One region of the Variovorax sp. V93 genome, then DNA from elsewhere that is predicted to be linked to it. Evidence: riboswitches for the same ligand, from Rfam matches in the RefSeq annotation. Region 1 holds a riboswitch; the other holds the start of a gene.

The links. Region 1 has a riboswitch for cobalamin ahead of ACAM54_RS14315 (TonB-dependent receptor). Riboswitches for the same ligand answer to the same signal wherever they lie in the genome.
Region 2: another riboswitch for cobalamin. It lies ahead of cobM (precorrin-4 C(11)-methyltransferase); the one in region 1 lies ahead of ACAM54_RS14315 (TonB-dependent receptor).

Annotation. Positions count from the first base shown of each region.
Region 1 is NZ_AP028669.1:3,003,806-3,009,224, reverse strand. Features, by position in the region: gene ACAM54_RS14340 (serine hydrolase) at 1-612, opposite strand, end outside; gene ACAM54_RS14335 (universal stress protein) at 844-1,269, opposite strand; gene ACAM54_RS14330 (sulfite exporter TauE/SafE family protein) at 1,350-2,171, opposite strand; gene ACAM54_RS14325 (cell division protein ZapA) at 2,454-2,795, opposite strand; gene ACAM54_RS14320 (hypothetical protein) at 2,792-3,016, opposite strand; cobalamin riboswitch at 3,086-3,335, shown strand; gene ACAM54_RS14315 (TonB-dependent receptor) at 3,434-5,374, shown strand; gene ACAM54_RS14310 (cobyrinate a,c-diamide synthase) at 5,359-5,419, shown strand, end outside.
Region 2 is NZ_AP028669.1:1,070,285-1,075,703, reverse strand. Features, by position in the region: gene ACAM54_RS04840 (ABC transporter ATP-binding protein) at 1-247, shown strand, start outside; gene ACAM54_RS04835 (phosphatase PAP2 family protein) at 364-1,107, shown strand; cobalamin riboswitch at 1,140-1,403, shown strand; gene cobM (precorrin-4 C(11)-methyltransferase) at 1,560-2,405, shown strand; gene ACAM54_RS04825 (sirohydrochlorin chelatase) at 2,402-3,349, shown strand; gene ACAM54_RS04820 (precorrin-8X methylmutase) at 3,346-4,035, shown strand; gene ACAM54_RS04815 (cobalt-precorrin-5B (C(1))-methyltransferase) at 4,032-5,129, shown strand; gene cbiE (precorrin-6y C5,15-methyltransferase (decarboxylating) subunit CbiE) at 5,147-5,419, shown strand, end outside.

The sequences.
Region 1 (5,419 bases):
CGCATGGGGACGGGCGGCGTCTTCGGCGGCCGCGAGGGCCTCGATGGAGAAGCCGAAGCGGCTGAAGCCCAGCGGCTTCATCAGGCGCTCGGTGGTGAAGTCCTGGTAGCTCTGGCCGCTGATCCGCTCGGTGACCATGCCGGCGACCAGGTAGCCGAGGTTCGAGTACTGGAAGGTGTCGCGCAGGTCCTTGCTGGGTGCAAGGTGCCTGAGCGCGGCCAGCATCTGCGCATTGCCCAGGTCGCCGGGCATGTGGATCCAGTCATGCCGCGGCAGCCCGCTGTGATGGCACAGCAGATCGCGCACGGTCAGCCGCCCGGTCGCCACCGGATCGTGCAGGCGGAATTCGGGAATCACCTCGCGCACCGGCCGGTCCCAGTCGAGCTTGCGTTCGTCCACCAGCAGGCCGAGTCCGGCCGCGGTGAACGACTTGGTGATCGAGCACAGCAGGAATTGCGTGTCGATGGTCACGGGCAGGCCCGTGTCGGTGTCGCGCACGCCGTAGCCCTTGAGCACGGCGATGTCGCCGTCCTGGATGACGGCCAGCGCGAGTCCCGGTACTTTCCATTCCTGCATCGAGGCTTCGACGAGGCTGTCGAGATCGCTCCACATGGTCGGGTCCTTGCCTTTGTGTAGGGCCGCGCATCCTACGGCATCCCCGGAGCGAGGGGCCCGCTAGGCTTGCGCCCGGCCCGTTCATGAGCCCGCTGCCCGCATGGCAGTTGATGTATTCGTCGCTCTGGTCGTCGGCCTTCAGCACCGTGCAGCACGGGAACCACCTCGCGCCGCGCGAATGGCGGCAGCAGCGCGTGCAATAAGAGGGGAAAGAAGAGAAAAGCCCGGCTACTGCACCAGCAGCACCGAGGTGTCGGTCTCGGAGATCACCTTGGTGGCCACCGAGCCCATCAGCGCGCGGCCGATGATGCCGTGGCCATGGGTGCCGAGCACGATCAGCTGCGCATGCGCAGTCGCCGCCGACTTGAGGATTTCCTCGGCCGCATGGCCATGGCGCTTGTCGATCGTGTAGTTGCTCACGCTGTTCTGCGCAAGCAAGGCCGCCACGGGGTCGAGCACCTTGGCGTTTTCCTCGGCGTAGTAATCGGCGATCACCTCCTTGCTGAGGTGGCGCGCCACATGGCCCGAGATACCGGTGCAGACATGCACGATGACCAGCTCATGGCCATCCACGAACATCGCGCGGTTGGCCAGCAGGTAATTGAGCGCCTTCTGCGTATAGGCGCTGCCGTCGACAGCAATGAGGATTTTCATGCGCCCGTTATACGGCCGGGGCCGCGGCCTCGCAACGGATCCCACCCGGCCGCCGAGGGGCTTTCAAGGCGCGCGGCGGCTCAGCCCTGCAGGCCCTTCCAGAGCATGTAGGCCGCCAGCAGGTACAGGATGCTCGCGAACACGCGCTTGAGCTTCTTCACCGGCAGGTTGTGCGCTGCCTTCGCACCCAGCGGCGCGGTGAGCACGCTGCACACCGCAATGACCGCGAGCGCGGGCAGCCAGATGTAGCCGAACGAGCCGGCCGGAAGGCCTTGCACCGACTGTCCGCTCACCACGTAGCCCAGCACGTTGGCCACCGCAATCGGAAAGCCGAGCGCGGCGCTGGTCGCCACGGCGTTGTGGATGGAGATGTTGCACCAGGTCATGAACGGCACGCTGACGAAGCCCCCGCCCGCGCCGACCAGGCCCGAGATGAAGCCGATGGCGCCGCCCGCCGACAGCTGCCCCGCGGTGCCCGGCATCTGGCGCGTGGGCTTGGGCTTGCGGTCGAGGAACATCTGCGTGGCCGAGAAGCCCACGAACAGCGCAAAGACGATGGCCAGCACCGTGCCCTTGAGCAGCGCGAACACGCCCAGGCTGCCCAGCAGGCTGCCGATGACGATGCCGGGCGCCAGGCGCCGCACGATGTCCCAGCGCACCGCGCCGCGCTTGTGGTGTGCGCGCACGCTGGACACCGAGGTGAAGATGATCGTGGCCATCGAGGTGGCGATCGCCATCTTCACCGCGAGATCGGAGGCCACCCCGCGGTGCCCCATGATGATCGTGATGAACGGCACCATGAGCATCCCGCCGCCGATGCCCAGCAGGCCCGCCAGGAAACCGGTGCCCAGGCCGAGTGCGGCCAGTTCGGCGATCAGGAGGGGGTCGAGCAGGGAAGTCACGCAGCGAAGCCTTGAAAAAAAGCAACGGCCCCGTGCAGCGCATGCAGGGGCCGTATGAACGGAAAAAGGTGTCTGCAAGTGGGCGCCGAACCCGCATCCTGAACCAGGGTTCAGGTGGGCGAGGGCAGCAAGACTTCGGGTTCATCTGACGCGAGATGATCACACCCGTCAAGCGATGTACCAAGCCCGGCTCCGGAGAGCATTGGAACAAGGAAATATTAAGCCCGACGCGCACCGCAGACAGTTCGGATTTTACGCCCCGGACGGGCCGGGTGCTTCCGCTCAGAGTAAATGGTCATCGCCCGCGAGGGCTTGATCGAGTTTCTGAATGAGCTGGGCGGCCTTGGCGTCGGCGTCCCCGCCATCTGCCGAGGGGGCCGAGGACGCCGCAGCCACGGGAAGCGGCGCGGCCGCGGCGGCCGCTTGCTGGGCCGCCAGGTCGAAAGCCAGGTTCAGCGAGGCGAGCACCGCGATGCGGTCGCGCGCCTTCACCTTGCCGGCATCGCGGATCTTGCACATGGCCGCGTCCACGCGCTCGACGGCTTCGCGCAGCTGCGCCTCGCCGCCGTCGGGGCAGCCGAGCAGATAGCTCTGGCCCATGATCTGAACTTCAATCTGCTTCATGCGGGGGAATCTTGGGAAGGGGGTTCAGCCGGCAGCCGCTCGAGCAATGCATCGAGGCGCGTGCGGGCCGCGGCCAGCCGCGACTTCAGCGCATCGCGCTCGCGCGTGAGCGCTTCGACCTGCTCCTGCAGCAGCGCATTGGTGCGCTGCACCTCTTCATGACGCACGAGCAGGCGTTCCACACGCTCGGCGATCTGGTCGATGGGGCTGGAGGCGGGCATGGTTGGCGATTGTAGTTTCCCGGCGAAGCGCAGGCTGCGCAACTTTTGGCTTACTGTGCCGGCACAGGCCCTAGAATCCTGCGCGTTGGTGCCTGCGGCGTGGTTCACGCGCCGCGGTTCAACGGGAAGCAGGAGTGAACGCCCTCCGGAAACGGAACAAGGCCGAAGCCGCCTGCGCTGCCCCCGCAACGGTCAAGCAGTCGACGCCGCAAGCGTCAACCTCATCCATCAAGCCACTGGGTGCCCTGAAACAGGCACCTGGGAAGGCGGTGGGGTCGCACTGCCAGCCCGGATACCGGCCAACGAGGCGGCTGCCGCATGCGCGATCGATTTTCGGTTCGGCGCGCAAGGCAGCCATTGCGTCCAAGCGCCGGCGGGGAAGCCGGCGACGGGCATAGACGTTCGTTCGCTCCATTCATGACTTCCTGTGGTTTTCTTTCCCTCGGCCGTTCGCCTGCGCGCCGCCGCCTTGCCTGCCTGCCGCTCGCGCTGGCCTCCGCCTTCGGCGGCATGGCGCTGCTTCAACTGCCGGCCGTCGCGCATGCCCAGCAGGATGCGCCGGCACTCGGCGAAACCGTGGTCACGGCCAACCGCACGCCGCAGCCGCTGTCGGACCTGGTGGGCGACGTGTCCGTGGTCGACCGCCAGACCATCGAGCGCAGCGGCGCGGTCGGCGTGGCCGACGTGCTGGCGCGCCTGCCGGGCATCGAGATCACGCGCAACGGCAGCGTGGGCAACACCACCAGCCTGTTCATCCGCGGCGCCGAGACGCGCTTCACGGCCGTCTACATCGACGGCGTGCGCGTCGATTCGCAATCGACCGGCGGTGCCGGCTGGGAAAGCATTCCGCTCTCGCAGATCGACCGCATCGAAGTGCTGCGCGGTCCGGCCGCCGCGGTGTACGGCTCCGATGCCGTGGGCGGCGTGATCCAGCTCTTCACGAAGCGCGGCGAAGAGGGCGTGGCGCCCTACGCGGGCATCGGCTTCGGCAGCCATGGCTTGCGCAAGGCGGAGGCGGGCGTGAGCGGGAAATCGGGTGCCTTCGACTACTCGCTGGGCGCGGCCCACGAGGAAAGCCGGGGCTTCAACGTGCTGCCGATGGACAAGCGCACGCCCTCGAAGGACGGCTTCACCAGCCCCGACCGCGATGGCTACCGCAGCAATGCCGGCAACTTGCGCCTGGGCTACCAGCTCACGCCGAACCAGCGGCTGGAAGCCACGCTGCTGTACAGCGACATGGAAGCCGGCTACGACCCGCCGGTGAGCTTCAGGACCAAGCCGCCGATCCTCTTCAGGAACGACATCTCGAACAACACGCTGCGCACGGCCGGGCTGTCGTGGTCGGGCAAGTGGAACGACATCTACAGCACGCGCGTGCAGGTCACCGATTCGCAGTCGGTCTACAAGACCCAGCCATCGTTCTACCGCACCGAGACGAACCTGCGCGGCTACCTGTTCCAGAACGAGTTCCGCTTCGGCCCGCACCTGGTGACGGCCACGCTCGAGCGCCGCGAAGACGCGCTCGAGAATGCACCCACCACCAGCAGCGGCCTGTTCTCGAGCAAGCGCTCGCAGGATGCGGTCTCGCTCGGCTATGGCTTCGTGCAGGGCGCGCATTCGCTCCAGCTGCATGTGCGCCACGACGACGACAGCGAATTCGGCGGCAAGGCCACCGGCAGCGCCGCCTACGGCTACGCGATCACGCCGCGCCTGCGCGCCACCGTCTCGGCCGGCACGGCGTTCCGCGCACCCACGCTGTACCAGCGCTTCAGCGAATACGGCGTGGCCAGCCTCAAGCCAGAGTCGAGCCGCAACGTGGAACTGGGCCTGCAGTACACCGACGGCGGCACGCATGCGGGCATCGTCGTCTACCAGAACCGCGTCGAGAACCTGATCGTGTTCGACGGCTCGGCCACCAACTGCCGCTCCAGCTTCGGCTGCTATGCCAGCACGGCGCGGGCCCGCTACCAGGGCGTGACGCTGTCGGGCGGCCACCGCATCGGCGACGTGACATTGCGCGCATCGCTCGACTTCCAGGACCCGCGCGACCTGGACACCGACCACCTGCTGGCGCGCCGCGCGCGCCGCCACGGCACGCTCGGCGCCGACTGGCGCGTTGCCGGCTGGACGCTGGGCGCCGAACTGCAATCGTCGAGCAAGCGCTTCGACGACGCGGCCAACACGCGCACGCTGGGCGGCTACACCGTGCTGAACCTGGTGGCCAGCACGCAGATCACGCGCGACATCGGCCTGGTGGCCCGCGTCGACAATGTGGGCGACAAGGACTACACGCTTGCACGCGGCTACGCCACCGACGGCCGCAACGCTTACATCGGCCTGAAGTGGACACCGCAATAAGCCAGTACGACGCGAACAGCGAATCGGTCGCTGCGCACGCCTGCG
Region 2 (5,419 bases), 1.9 Mb from region 1:
CGGCTTCCGTCCGCATACCGTGAAGATCGGCGGTGACGACGATGTGCACGACGCCCGCTACACCTGGCTCGCGGGCCTGGTGGAGCACGCCGAATTCCTGGGCCGGGCCGTGCGCTACCGGGTGCGCATCGGCGAGCACGCCGTGCTGGTGGACGAGCCGCATCACCGCGGCGCGGCGCGCCATGCCGTCGGCGCCGACATCGCGCTCGGCATCGAACTGGCGCAGTGCCGGCAATTCGCGTCCTAGCTTTTGAGACCCCGACGCGCCGGCTGCGATTGTCTTATGGCCGCCATCAGAAGAGGTGATTGGAACGAGGCCGGCCGCTCTGCTACTTTGGCCGCCCGACCGAATGGAGACCCTTGATGCGCATCACCCGCAAGCTCTGCTGGCTGTCCCTTGCCGCCTTTTTGCTCACTGCCTGCACCACGCAGGCACCGCTGCCAACTACAGCGCCGCAGGTCGGCGAAACAACGGCTGCGTCGACGGCGACCTACCTCGATCCAGCGCAGATCGACACCACGCGCTTCCTGGCACCTCCCCCCGACGAGGCAGCCACGCGGCGCGAGATCGAGCAGATGCTCGTGCTGCAGCGGCAGCGCACGCCCGCGCAGGCCGAGCGCTCCGTTGCCGACCTGGAGCAGAGCGTCTTCCGCTTTTCCGACGTGATGGGCGACAGGTTCAGGAAGGAAGACCTGCCGCGCACCGCCAGGCTGTTCGAGACCCTGTACAGGACCGAGAGCATTCTCAACAAGCAGGGAAAGGAAAAGTGGCAGCGCACGCGCCCGCCGCTGTTCGACAAGCGCATCGAGCCGGTGGCGCGCTATTCGTCGAGCGGCTCCTACCCGAGCGGCCACTCGGCCTTTGCCTATCTGTCGGGCATCGTGCTGGCCGAGATGGTTCCGGAAAAGCGCGCGCAGATCTTCGCGCGTGCCAGCGAGTTCGGCGAGAACCGCGTGCTCGGCGGCGTTCACTATCCGAGCGACATCGAGGCCGGCCGGCGCCTGGCGACGATGATCGTCGTGCTGATCCAGGGCAACCCCGCGTACCAGGGCGATTTCGCCGAAGCCCGGAAGGAACTGCGCGGGCGGCTCGGTCTGGACAGGTGACGCTCCGCTGCCCTGCCGCAAGCGGCTGATACACTTTGCGCGCGTTGTCAGGTGTCCTGGCGCCCCGTATCAACGGCGGGGTGGCCAGGGTGAAACGGGAAGTCGGTGCGCGGCGGTGGAGAGAACACCGCGCAATGCCGACGCTGCCCCCGCAACGGTAAACGAGTCAGAAGCAAGGCCCCGGGATTCGGTCCCGCGCCACTGTGCCGCGAACGGCATGGGAAGGTGGTCTTGCTGGAGAGCCGATGGCCCTCCGCTCGTGAGCCCGGAGACCGGCCTGACGACCAGCGCATGACCTTGCGGTGGGCGAGGATCGGCGGGCGGCGCATGGCGTCCGGCTCGATGCAGGTGTGCATCCGCCGGAACCGCATCCACTGACGCCCCTCCGATTTCTCCCGCTGCCAGGTCCTACCGACCATCTATCGCGCGGCGGGCGCGGAGGAATCATCATCATGAACGAGCGAGCCATCGCTCCAGGCAGTGCGCCGGCGCCGGGAACCGTGTGGTTCGTCGGTGCGGGCCCGGGCGATCCGGAACTCATCACCGTCAAGGGCCGCGGCCTCGTCGAGCGCGCCGGGGCGATCCTGTTCGCGGGCTCGCTGGTGAGCGAAGCCGCGATGCGCTGGGCGCGTCCGGACTGCGCCATTGCCGACAGCAAGGACATGACGCTCGAGCAGATGTCGGCCTGGCTGATCGCGCAGGCCGCGCGCTGCGAGACCGTGGTGCGCCTGCAGACCGGCGATCCGGGCCTGTACGGCGCGCTGATCGAGCTGGTGCAGCCGCTGGATGCGGCGGGCGTGCCGGTCGGGGTGGTGCCGGGCGTGTCCTCCGCCATGGCATCGGCGGCCGCGGCGGTGGAAAGCCTCACGCTGCCCGAGGTCACGCAGACCGTGATCTTCACGCGCGTCGAAGGCCGCACGCCGATGCCCGAGGGCGAGTCGCTCGAGGCGCTGGCCGCGCACCACAGCACGCTGTGCATCTTCCTGAGCATCACGCTGCTGGGCAAGGTCACGGCCGCGCTCGCGGCCGCCGGCTGGTCGCCCGATGCGCCCGTGGTGGTGGTCCACAAGGCGAGCTGGCCCGGCGAAGAAAAGATCGTGCGCGGCACGGTCGCGACCATCCAGGCGCTGTGCCGCGAGGCCCGCATCGCAACCCAGTCGATGATCATTGCCAGCCCCACGCTGGGCGCGCGGCAGTGGACCAGGCTCGCCAAATCCAAGCTCTACGACGCGAGCTTCACGCACCGCTTCCGGCGCGCGAGCGTTCCCGCCGAAACCCTGCGCCAGGAACTTCCATGAACTCCGAAACCATTCTGCTGGTGGGCCACGGCTCGCGCGAAAAATCCGGCAACGACGAGATCGAGGCCTTCGCCGCGCAATGGCGCGAGCGGCAGCCGGGCTGGCGCATCGAGGTCTGCTTCATCGAGTTCTCCGAGATCACGATGAGCGAGGGCCTGCGCCGCGCCGCCGAGAGCGCGCGGCGCGTGATCGTGGTGCCGCTCATCCTCAATGCCGCGGGCCACGTGAAGATGGACATCCCGCAGGCCATCGACGGCGCCCGCCTCAAGTACCCGATGGTGCAGTTCCTCTATGCGCCGCACCTCACGGCCTGCGACCCGATCCTCGCGGTCCTGCGGCGCCGCCTCAAGGACGCGATGCAGGCGCTCGACATGCCCGACCCGACCACCACCGGCGTGGTGATCCTGGGGCGGGGTTCGTCGGACCGCCAGGCCAACGGCGACATGGCCAAGATGGCGCGCTGGCTGATGGAGGAGACCGACCACGAGCTGGTCGACCTTGCCTTCACGGGCATCACCTACCCGCGCCTGGAGCGGGCCGTGCAGCGCCAGAGCCTGCTGGGCATGAAGCAGGTGGTGGTGCTGCCGTACTACCTGTTCAACGGCACGCTGGTCGAACGCATCGCGCGCCAGGTCGAGCACCTGAAGGCGCAATACCCGACGATCCGTTTTGTCTCCACGCGCTACTTCGGCTTCGAGCCCGAGATCTTCGCGCTGCTGGAGCAGCGCGTGGACGACCTGCGGCGCGGCGCGCCGGCCGCGCTCATGCCCTGCGACGGCTGCAAGTTCCGCGACTTCGCGGTGGAACACGGGCTGGGCGGCCATCACCACGGCGACGCGGCGGCGCATGGCCACGATCACCACCACGATCACGGCCACGACCACGACCACGACCACGCGCATGGCCACACCCATGCGCACGATCCGGTGCCGGTGCTGCGATGAAGCCGGCGTCTTCCACGGCGGCCAACGTCGTCACCGAGCAGCTCACCGCGGCGGGCCGTGCCATCGAGCACGATTCCTTCGCGGTGATCGACCGCGAGGTGGCATCGCATGTCTACACCGCCGACCAGTGGCCCGTGGTGCGCCGCATGATCCATGCGAACGCCGACTTCGACTTCAACGGCCTGACCGACTTCCATCCTGAAGCGGTCGACGCCGCCATCGCCGCCATCCGCTCGCGCGCCAGCCGCGTGCTGGCCGATGTCGAGATGATCTGCGTCGGCCTCTCGGCCCCGCGCCTGGCCCACTTCGGCATGGGCACGCACCAGTTCATCAGCGACCCGGACGTGATCTCGCAGGCGATGGCCGAAGGCACCACGCGCGCGGTGCAGGCCATGCGCAAGGCGCATCGCCTGGGGCTGGTCGACGGCGCGATCGTCGGCATCGGCAATGCACCGACCGCGCTGATCGAGATCGTGCGGCTGATCCACGAAGAGGGCGCGCGCCCCGCGCTGGTGGTCGGCATGCCGGTGGGCTTCGTGTCGGCGGCCGAGTCGAAGGACCTGGTCGCGCTCGAAAACGACGTGCCCTGGATCGTGATCCGCGGACGCAAGGGCGGCTCCACGCTGGTGGTGGCCGCGATCCACGCGCTGCTGGGCCTGGCCGAGGCGCGCGAACACGCCGCATGATGGACAAGGGCGCGCCCCGCGGCACCCGCACCGGTTTCACGACCGGTGCGTGTTCGGCCGCGGCGGCGCGCGCGGCGGTGATCGGCCTGGTCACGGGCCAGGTGCCCGGCGAGGTCGAGTGCCTGCTGCCCAACGGCGACCTCGTGCGCTTCGCGGTGCACGACGGCCGCGTCGACGGCGCGAGCGCGCATGCGATGGTCATCAAGGACGCCGGTGACGACCCCGACTGCACCGACAAGGCCCATCTCACGGCCGACGTGCGCCTACTGCCCGAGCTCGCGGGCCAGGTGGTGCTGGCCGGCGGCGCCGGCGTGGGCACCGTCACCATGCCGGGCCTCGGGCTCGCCGTGGGCGGCCCCGCCATCAACCCGGTGCCGCGCCGCAACATCGAGGCCAACGTGCGCGCGGTGGGCGCGGCGCTGCTCGACGAGGTCGGCCTCGAAGTCGCCATCTCCGTGCCGCAGGGCGAGGAGATGGCCAAAAAGACGCTCAACGCGCGCCTGGGCATCCTCGGCGGGATCTCGATCCTGGGCACGACCGGCATCGTCAAGCCGTACTCCACCGCCGCCTACCGTGCGAGCGTGGTGCAGGGCGTGCAGGTGGCGGGCACCTTGGGCCACGGCGTGGTCGTGCTCACGACCGGCGGGCGCACCGAGAAATTCGTGATGGCCGAAATGCCGGAACTGCCCGAGCCGGCCTTCGTGCAGATGGGCGACTTCCTGCGCTATGCGATGGGCGCCGCGGTCAAGGCCGGGATCCGGAAAGTGGTGATCGGCGGCATGGTGGGCAAGCTCACCAAGATCGCGCAGGGCGAGACCATCACCCACGCCGGCCGGGCAGAGGTCGACACCGGCCTGCTGGCCGAACTGGCCGCCGGACTCGGCGCACCGCCCGAGGTGTGCGAGGCGATCCGCGGCAACGAGACCGCCCGCTATGCCGGCGAGCGCATGGACGCGCTCGGGCTCGGCACCGCCTTTCACACGGCGCTGGCGCAGCGCGTCATCCAGACGCTGCGCACGCGCTACCCCGACCAGTTCGAACTGAAGGTGCTGGTCTGCGACTTCGAAGGCCGAAAGATCGCGGAGGCCCCGTGAACGACAACCACAACAACATGACCCACAAATGCCGCATCCTCGGCGTGCTGGACGATGGCGATGCGAGCCTCGGGCGCAGCGCGATGGCCCATCTGCAGCAGGCGCAGCTGGTGATCGGCGCCGCACGCACGCTGGCGCTGTTCGCGCCGCACATCGCACCCGGCGCGGTGCAGCGCGACCTCACCGGCGCACTGTCGCAGGTGCCCGAATGGATCCGCGCCGCGCAGGCCGAGGAACGCCGCGTGGTCGTGCTGGCCACCGGCGATCCGCTGTGCCACGGCATCGCGGCC